DNA from 3 places in the Pseudomonas sp. KB-10 genome. Region 1 is predicted to be linked to each of the others. Evidence: predicted binding sites of a transcription regulator. Region 1 holds the regulator's gene; each other region holds the start of a gene.
The links. Region 1 encodes FliA, which starts transcription of late flagellar genes. Its sites were predicted from a motif close to CTAAAGTTTNNNNNNNNNNNGCCGNTAA; they were not measured.

Region 1 (3,276 bases):
TGGCCGGAAAGCTTGGCGCCGTCTCGCTCGCTACGGGCGAGGAATAGCTCGACACGCTTGGCCAGCTCGCGAAAGCCATCGGCACCGATTTCGCGGCGCATGAAGCGGCCCCATTCGACGCTCAGGCTGTGTGCCTCGTCGCTCAGGTCATTGACCAGCGGCGCGCTCTGCTCGACCAGATCCATGGTCCGGTTGGCGGCCTTCTCGGTCATGGTCACGACGTAGTTCAGGCGTTCGGTAGCGTCGGCGATCTGCGACAGCTCCTGAGCATGCGGCATACGCGGGTCGAGCTGAAAGTTGACGATAGCGTTGTGCAGCTCACGGGTCAGTTTGCCGACTTCGTGATAAAGCCCGCGGTCGCGGACCTTGTTGAGCTCGTTGATCAGTTGCACCGCGGCGCCGAAATTGCCTTGTTCGAGGCTGTCGACCAGATCGCGGGCGTTGTTTTTCAGGGTCGACTCAAGGTCACCCAGCGTGGAGTCATCGTGTTCCATAGCACCCTCGCGGCTGGCATCAGCCGTTGACCCGCTCGAAGATCTTCTCGATCTTTTCCTTCAGCACCTGGGCGGTGAAGGGTTTGACCACATAGCCATTCACGCCGGCCTGGGCCGCCTCGATGATCTGATCACGCTTGGCTTCAGCGGTCACCATCAGCACCGGCAAGTGCTTGAGACGCTCATCGGCACGCACGGCACGCAGCAGGTCGATGCCGGTCATGCCGGGCATGTTCCAGTCGGTCACCAGAAAGTCGAAGCTGCCGCTTTGCAGCATCGGCAGCGCCGAAGTCCCGTCATCGGCTTCCGCGGTGTTGGTGAAACCCAAGTCCCGCAAGAGGTTCTTGATGATCCGTCGCATCGTCGAGAAATCGTCAACGATGAGGATTTTCATGTTCTTGTCCAAGTCGACCTCCGTACAGTCCCAAACGTATTGCGCTCGCAACTACGTCCTTTAATCATGAAACCGTTTCTGCCTGCGAGTACGCCGCCTTCAGCCAGCGCGCCATTCACTCAGCCGCGAGCGCAAACGCGCCGCGCACTGACTGTGCAACTGGCTCACGCGCGACTCGCTAACCCCCAGCACTTCACCGATTTCCTTCAAGTTCAATTCTTCATCGTAATACAGCGCTAGCACCAGACGTTCACGCTCCGGCAAGCCGGCGATGGCGTTGGCCAAGGCCGCCTGGAAGCGTTCGTCTTCGAGGTCCCGCGAAGGTTCGAGGTGGGTGTGCCCGGCGTCTTCGTGCAGCCCGCCATGCTCGCCGTCCTGTAACAGGTCGTCGAAGCTGAACAGGCGGCTGCCCAAAGTGTCGCCAAGAATGCCGTAGTAATCCTCCAGACTCAATTGGAGTTCGGCCGCAACTTCCTGATCTTTAGCGTCACGCCCGGTTCTCGCTTCAACGGCGCGAATGGCATCGCTGACCATACGGCTGTTGCGGTGCACCGAACGCGGCGCCCAATCGCCCTTGCGCACCTCATCGAGCATCGAGCCACGAATACGAATACCGGCGAAGGTTTCGAAACTGGCACCTTTGCCGGAGTCGTATTTGCGTGAGGCTTCGAGCAGGCCGATCATGCCCGCCTGAATGAGATCGTCGACTTGCACGCTGGCCGGTAAACGGGCCAGCAGGTGATAAGCAATGCGCTTGACCAGAGGGGCATAGCGTTCGATCAGCTGATGCTGGGAGTCCTGCGCCTGCGCCTTGTTGTACATACGAAGTCCAGAGGCTGCTGTCATACGGCCGAGTCTGCGGTCGGTTGCTGCACCAGACGCTCGACGAAAAACTCCAGATGGCCACGGGGATTGGCCGGCAGCGGCCAGGTGTCAACCTTCTGGGCAATCGCCTTGAACGCCAGAGCGCACTTGGAACGAGGGAAGGCTTCATAGACTGCGCGCTGTTTCTGCACGGCTTTACGCACACATTCATCGTAGGGCACGGCACCGACGTACTGCAGGGCGACATCAAGGAAGCGATCCGTCACCTTGGTCAGCTTAGCAAAGAGATTGCGCCCTTCCTGCGGGCTGTGGGCCATATTGGCCAGAACACGGAAGCGACTGATGCCGTGATCACGGTTGAGCAGCTTGATCAGGGCGTACGCGTCGGTGATCGAAGTGGGTTCGTCGCATACCACCACGAGGATTTCCTGAGCGGCACGAACGAAGCTGACCACCGCATCGCCGATCCCGGCAGCGGTATCGATCACTAGCACGTCAAGATTTTCGCTGATATCGCTGAACGCCTGGATCAAGCCGGCGTGCTGCATCGGCGTAAGGCTGACCATGCTCTGCGTGCCGGATGCGGCCGGCACGATACGGATGCCGCCCGGCCCCTGCAGCAGAACATCACGCAGGTCGCACTCACCCGCGATGACATCGGCCAGCGTGCGCTTGGGCGCCAACCCCAGCAGCACGTCAACGTTGGCCAGCCCCAGGTCGGCGTCCAGCAGCATCACCCGACGGCCGAGATCGGCCAGGGCCATGGACAGATTCACCGACACATTGGTCTTGCCGACGCCACCTTTGCCGCCGGTCACCGCGATCACCTGTACGGGATGCATACCCATGTTCTCTCTACACCTTGTCTAACTTCGACTTGACCAGAAGGCCGTTCACTCTCGCGTAACGCGAAAGGGTGCAACACTCTCGCCGCTTCAGCCGGCTCGCTGCGCCGGGTTGTGGTAGAGGCCGGCGAACATCTGCGCCATGGCATCTTCACTCGGCTCCTCGGCAGCCTGCAGCCCTACCGCACGACTGACCAGCTGATGGCTGCGCGGCACTTGCAGGTCATCCGGAATTCGCGGCCCGTCTGTCACATAGGCTACCGGCAGTTGCTGGCCTATAGCCAGACCCAAAACCTCTCCCAGACTCGCAGCCTCGTCCAGTTTCGTCAGTATGCAGCCTGCGAGGCCACAACGCTTATAACTATGGTAGGCGGCCTTGAGCACCTGGCTCTGACTTGTTGCCGCCAGAACCAGATAATTTTTCGCGTTGATGCGTGCCGAGGCCAGGCTTTCCAGCTGCAGACGCAGCGCCGGATCGTTACCCGGCAGGCCGGCGGTGTCGACCAGCACCACGCGCTTCTTGGCCAGCGGCGCCAAAGCCTGCAACAAAGACTGACCGGGGTCGATCTGGGTCACCGACACGCCGAGGATACGCCCCAAGGTCTTGAGCTGCTCCTGCGCGCCGATACGGAAGCTGTCCATGCTCACCAGAGCGACCTGCTGCGCGCCATACTTAAGCACATAGCGTGCGGCCAGCTTGGCCAGCGTAGTGGTCTTG
Region 2 (3,276 bases), on a different contig from region 1:
AGCGATGCGCTGCAACTGGAGCTGCGCGAGGTCGGTGATGCATACGAGTTTCGCTTTCGCGTACCGCCAGGCAGCCCCGCGCCGGCGCCCGAAGCGCTGGACGCCTTCGCCGCGATCTACGTGCGTAGCTGTCGCAATCGCCTGAGTCGGGAGTTCTCACCGTTGCTGGTGCAGCTGCAACGCCCACGGCCGGCGGACCCGGCGCCCTGGCAGGCGGTGTTTCGCGCGCCGCTGCAGTTCGATGCCGAGGAAAGCCTGCTGCGTTTCCCTCGTGCCGCGTTCGAGCAGCGCCTGGACGATGGCAACCCGGAGCTGGCCGAGCACAACGAGACGGTGTTGCGGCGCAATCTGGAGCAATTGCAGGCGGCCAGTTGCAGCGAGCGGGTGCGCAGTTGTCTGGAGGCGCAATTGCCCGATGGCGAGCCCTCCGCCGAGCGCATTGCCCAGACCCTGCATCTGAGCCTGCGCAGCCTGCAGCGTCACCTGGCCGAGGAGGGCACCAGCTACGAGGCGCTGCTCGGCGAGACGCGCCACGCCCTGGCCCTGCGGCATATGCGCGACCCGCGCTGTTCGATCAGCGAGATTGCCTACCTGCTCGGCTTCAGCGACAGCAGCAGCTTCGGCCGAGCGTTCAAGCGCTGGACCGGGCAGACGCCGAGCCAGTACCGCGACGGATGCAGCGACGCATGACCCGGTACGACCTGATCCTGGCCGGGGCTGGCCATGCCCATCTTGGTGTGTTGCGCCGCTGGGCCCTGGTGGAGCGCCCGCCCGGTCGTATCGCCTTGCTCAGTATCGGGCCCGAGGCCTGGTATGCCGGCATGTTGCCGGGGCTGATCAGCGGCCGGTTCAGCCCGGACGATTGCCGCGTGGAGCTGCAGCCGCTGTGCCGTGCAGCCAAGGTCGATCTGATCGAGGGCGAGATCGCTGCGCTCGATGCCGATGCGCGGATCCTGCAACTCGAATACGGACGCCGCCTGCATGGCGAATGGTTGTCGCTCAACGTCGGTGCCGGCATGGCCATCCCGCCGCAGCAGGGCGATGCCATGCAGGTGCTGGCCGCCAGGCCCATCGACAAGCTGCTCGAAGGCTGGCAGCAGTGGCAGGCCGAGCCGCGGCGCATGGCCATTCTCGGTGGCGGAGCCGGCGGCGTAGAGCTGGCCCTGGCACTGGCCGACCAGGTACCGGCGCTGGCGCTGTTCTGTGGCGGCACCTTGCTCGATGGTCTTTCACCGGGGCTGCGCCTGCGCGCGCTGGGCCATCTGCGTCAGCGCGGCGTACAGGTGCGCGAACATTGTCCGATCGGGCGGATCGAGGATGACTGGCTGCTCAGCGGCGACGAGCCGGTATGGCGTGGCCGGCGCCTGCTGCTGGCCAGTGGTGCGCGACCCTGGCCGTGGCTGACAGCCAGCCAGCTGGCCAGCGATGCCGGCGGATTCATCGCCATTCGTCCGACTCTGCAGAGCGAATCCCATGCGCAGATCTTCGCCGTCGGCGACAGCGCCAGCCTCGACGGCATGCGTCGCAGCGGGCGATTCGCGGTGCGTCAGGCGCCGGTACTCGGTGCCAACCTTCAGGCGGCGTTACAGGGCCGCCCGCTGCGTCAGTACCGTGCGCAATGGCAGAGCCTGGCGCTGCTTGCCACCGGTGATGGTGGAGCGTTGCTGGGCTGGCATGACTGGAGCGCTGGCGGGCAGTTGTACGGGCATTGCAAGGACTGGCTGGACCGACGCTTCTTAAAGCGCCACCGCATGGTGGGTTAACCATCGGAAACCCAGGCCGGGGCGCTTACGCCGGAAGCGTTTTCCTCCCGCCGCTAATGCCCGGCGGCTAGGCGTCGATACAGTGACTGGGTGCACCCACCGAAGGCGGCGCTGGAAGCCTGTTCGATCAGTCTGCCAATGGGCGGACCGTCTAAATTCATGACGGCGTACTACCAAAGTTTTATGGTGCAGGTGCTTCCAGGCTGTTCGAATCCGGGTCATGGTGCCCGGTCGTATGCTTATTTTCGTCGGGCCTGTCGAACACGTAGCCGCTGCCCAGGGTGCGTGGGATATTCAAGGAGAGAACCCGCCGTGACCCCGTCCGCCTACAGCGCCTCGCGCACCAGAACAAGAACTCTGAGGTCGGTCATGCAAGCTGCCTTTATCCGTTCACCCGTTGCCTGCCTTCTCCACGCCCTGGGGCTGGCCGCGCTGATGCTGGTCTACCAGCAGGTGCAGCTACCGGCCTATGTCAGCGTGCCGTCCCTCCTGTTGCTGGCGCTCTGGCCCTGGCTCGGCCCCTGGCAGCGTCGTGACGATGCCGCGCCCGTCGTTCGACCCGCTGCCGCGACGGACTTCGTCGAACTCAGCCGCGGCCTGTCGCGACATACCTGCCACAACGCGCTGTCTGCGGCCAGGGTCGCCCACGCGGTCAAGCATCTGGCCGAGCGTCTGCAGTCGCAACTGGCCGCGGTGCAACAAGTCAGCCAGGCGGCCGAGGCCATCACCCACACCGAGCAGGACAGCGCTGGCCGTGCCGAACACACCCTGGCGGCCGCGCAGCATGTGCGTGAAGCCAGTGCCAGCGGCCAGGCCGAGCTCAGCCAGGCCATTGCGCGCATGCAGCAGCTCAGCGCGCAAACCCTGGCCAGCCGCGAGCTGATCGATGGGCTGGGTAGTCGTACCGAACAGATCGAGCAGGTCACCCAGGTGATCCAGTCCATCGCCAGCCAGACCAACCTGCTGGCGCTCAACGCCGCCATCGAAGCCGCACGCGCCGGCGAGATGGGCCGGGGATTTGCCGTAGTCGCCGACGAGGTGCGCAACCTCGCCGCGCGCACCGCCAGCGCCACCGAGGAAGTCAGCCAGATGATCGCCGACATCCGTCAGCAGAGCACGGCGGTGGTCGCCCACATTCAGCGTCAGAGCGTCGAGCTGGAGCAGGCCGCGCAGCAGATCGAGACCGCCGGCAGCCGCCTGCATGGCATTGCCGATCAGGCCGAGGAGGTCGAACAGCAGGTGGCGCAGATCAGCGCCGGCACTGCCGACAACCATCAGCGCCTGGCCAGCCTGTCGGCGGCTGCGCTGCAGCTGCAGGACGATGTGCAGGGCAGCGAAGGGCAGACGCGGCAGCTCGCCGCTGCCGCCGATCACCTGGTCGGCCAGGCCGAGACGGTCAGCGAACAGCTCGCCGAAGTGGGCCTGGACGACTATCACCAGCGCGCCTATGACCTCGCCCGCGAGGGTGCGGCAGCCATAGCCGCGCAGTTCGAACAGGATCTGCAGGGTGGCC
Region 3 (3,276 bases), on a different contig from region 1:
GGATTGAACGGGTCCTCTCGATCGAACAACGCAGAAGACGCGTAACCGACCACCCGCGCCACCTGCTCGTCCGGATACCCGCCGGCCACCAGCGCCCTCCTTGCCGCGTTGGCGCGATTGGATGACAACTCCCAGTTGCCGAAATCGCCGCGCCCGGCGAAAGGCTTGGCATCGGTATGGCCGCTGACGCTGATCTTGTTCGGCACCGCGCGAATGGTGTCGGCCATCGCCAGCAGGATGTCCTCGAAGTAGGGCTGCAGGTTGGCACTGCCGAGGGCGAACATCGGCCGGTTTTCGGCATCCATGATCTGGATGCGCAGACCATCCTGGGTGATCTCGAACAGAATCTGATCCTTGAAGCGCTGCAGCTCGGGATTTTCCTCGACCTTGTTCTGCAGTTCCTGCAACAGCAGCTCCAGGCGCTCCTGCTCCATCTTCTCGGCCAGGGTTTCGATCTGATCGGTGCTGACGCCCGTCTCGTCCGGCTGGCTCTCCGGCGTTTCGGATATATCCGGGTTGAGCGTGCGCTCGGGCGCCGGCGTCGGCGTGCCACCCAGATCGATAGCATAGGGACTGGCGCTTTCGGTGAAGCCGATGGGGTCCTGGAAATAACCGGAGATGGCCTTCTTCTGCTCTGGCGTGGCCGATGTCATCAGCCACATCACCAGAAAGAAAGCCATCATCGCGGTAGCGAAGTCGGCGAAGGCGATCTTCCAGGCACCGCCATGGTGCCCGCCCGCGACCTTCTTGACTCGCTTGACGATGATGGGTTGGTTGTTTTCCATGACTTAGCTGCCGCGCATGGCCTGTTCGAGCTCGCTGAAGCTCGGACGATGCGCCGGATACAGCACCTTGCGCCCGAACTCTACAGCCAGGGTCGGCGGCATGCCCGAGGCGGAAGCGACCAGGGTCGCCTTGATCGCTTCGTAGAGGTTCAGCTCTTCCTTGGCGTCGTGCTCCAGGGCATTGGAAAGCGGGCCGAAGAATCCGTACGACGCGAGAATGCCGAGGAAGGTACCGACCAGCGCGGTCCCTACCTTCTCACCGATCTGGGCATTGTCCGCCTCGGCCAGAATCGACATGGTGATCACGATACCCAACACCGCCGCAACGATACCCATGGCCGGCATGCCATCGGCGACCTTGGCGACAGCGTGCGCCGGGTGTTCAACTTCTTCCTTGAGGCTGGTCAGCTCCATGTCGAACAGGCCTTCGAGTTCGTGCGGAGCCATGTTGCCGGAGGACATGATGCGCAGGTAATCGCAGATGAAGGCGGTCATGCGCGCGTCCTTCAGTACCGCCGGGTACTTGCTGAAGATCGGGCTGGCATTGGGGTCCTCGACGTCCGCCTCGATGGCCATCATGCCCTCGCGGCGACTCTTGTTGAGGATCTCGTACAGGAGCTTGAGCACTTCCAGGTAGTACGTGTGGGTGAAGCGGCTGCCGAACATACTCAGCGACTTCTTGAACACGGTCATGAACATGCTGCCCGGGTTGGCCTGGAGGAATGCCCCCAACGCCGCACCGCCGATAATCAGAACCTCGAAGGGGTGAACCAATGCCATGAACTTGCCGCCCGAGAGTATGAACCCACCGAGCACGCAGCCGAAAACAACAATGATGCCTATGATTCTTACCATGAAATAAACGCTTACAGAGCCAAGAGGATGGGCTATTAAAAACTGCCCTTCTAATTATCGGAACTTATACGCCAGACTATAGCCAGTTATGGTCAAAAGCCAGTTCGACTCGAGCCAATATGTCGACGCCAAAGTCCCCGCCACGCACACTGGACGCCTGGGTACAGCACCTGGGCAAGTTGCCGCTGCCAATCGAGCAGCAGCAGCACGCGCGCATACGTCGCATCCTCGCTGACAGCCGCCGCACCTGGCGTGAAATCGCCGAGGCGATCGAGTCGAGCCCGTCCTTCGCCCTGCAGGTACTGCGCGAAGCCAACCAGTCCAGCAACAGCCTCAGCGATCCGGCTGAAAGCGTCGAAACCGCACTTTCACGCCTGGGCCTGAGCCGCTGCGAAGCCCTGCTCAGCCAGGCACCTGCATTGCCCGAGCACGAAATCCCTCAGGCGTTTCGCCAGATCCTGCTGATCAGCCTGCACGCCAGTCAGCAGGCCCGCGGCCTGTTCGGCGCCCGCCTGGCGCGCCTGTGGAATGAGCTGCATGGCTGCAGCCTGCTGTTTCTCGCGCCGATCTGGCCGTTGCTGTGCGCCCATCCACAACTGCTGGAAGCCTGGGAACAACGCGTGCTGCTCAAGGGCGAACGGCCGGCGGCGGTGGAAAAGGACCTGCTGGGGGTCAGCCTGATTCAACTGTGCCTCAGGCTGGCCGAACGCTGGCGCCTGCCGGAATGGATCGTCCGTGGTTATCGCCTGCTGGAGCGTGACCGCCGGCAGTTGGTCAAGGCGCTGCACATTGCCCGCGACAACAAACATCCGCTGCATCAACAACAGATGCTCGACGAAGACACGCCCCTGCGTCACTGGCTCACCCAGCCAAGCAACTGCGTGCTGCTGGCCAACGGCCTGGCGGTATCGGCCCACCACGCCTGGGACACGCCACACAGCCTGCGCTGGCAGCGTCTAACCGGGCTGTATCTGCAGATTCCCTTGGGCGAGCTGCAGCAGGAGGTGCACCAGCACGCTGTCAGCAGCGCCCGCCTGATTGACGACGCAGCGCTCTGGCATCCCGCCCAGGCCTTGATCTGGCCATGGGACGCCCATCGCCTGAAACCTGCCGTCAGCGCCCCGCCACCGCCAAAACGTGACGACCTCGCGCTCTGGCGTCAGCATTGCGCGCGCCTGCTGGCCGAACCCAGCAGCTTCACCAACGTCCCGCAACTGACCGCGTGCGCTCGCGATGCACTGCAAGCCTGTGGCCTCAAGCGCGTCCTGCTGATGCTCGCCGACCGCCAGCACACCCGCCTGCAGACCCAGCAACAGGCCGGCCTTGATGCCGGCGCGGCGAACCTCAGCCTCGACCCGGCGCAGAGCCAGGTGTTGAAACGCCTGCTCGCCGAGCCAGGCCAGCTGCGTATCACGCCGAGTAACATGGCGCAGTTTTCTGCCCTGCTGCCGGGCAACCTCAAGGCCCTGTTCCCCAGCGAGCACCTGCTACTGCGCTCTGTGGCCAACAGTGGCCGAGTGGTGATGCTGGTTGTAGCCGATCAAGGCGGCCAACCACTGAATGACGTCAGCCTGCAGGCCTTCGCCAAGACCGCCCAGTGCATCGAGCGCGCGCTGAGCAGCTTTTCCAGACGCGG

Region 2: the regulator FliA is predicted to act here: its motif matches at 1,817-1,844, upstream of DXK50_RS23585 (methyl-accepting chemotaxis protein).
Region 3: the regulator FliA is predicted to act here: its motif matches at 1,695-1,722, upstream of motA (flagellar motor stator protein MotA).

The regions. Positions count from the first base shown of each region.
Region 1 covers NZ_QYYB01000002.1:130,001-133,276, forward strand. The annotation lists gene DXK50_RS05600 (protein phosphatase CheZ) at 1-494, opposite strand, end outside; gene DXK50_RS05605 (chemotaxis response regulator CheY) at 514-888, opposite strand; gene fliA (RNA polymerase sigma factor FliA) at 988-1,734, opposite strand; gene fleN (flagellar synthesis regulator FleN) at 1,731-2,561, opposite strand; gene flhF (flagellar biosynthesis protein FlhF) at 2,649-3,276, opposite strand, start outside.
Region 2 covers NZ_QYYB01000012.1:6,927-10,202, reverse strand. The annotation lists gene DXK50_RS23595 (AraC family transcriptional regulator) at 1-690, shown strand, start outside; gene DXK50_RS23590 (FAD-dependent oxidoreductase) at 687-1,763, shown strand; gene DXK50_RS23585 (methyl-accepting chemotaxis protein) at 1,902-3,276, shown strand, end outside.
Region 3 covers NZ_QYYB01000001.1:150,398-153,673, forward strand. The annotation lists gene motB (flagellar motor protein MotB) at 1-785, opposite strand, end outside; gene motA (flagellar motor stator protein MotA) at 789-1,640, opposite strand; gene DXK50_RS00680 (HDOD domain-containing protein) at 1,760-3,276, shown strand, end outside.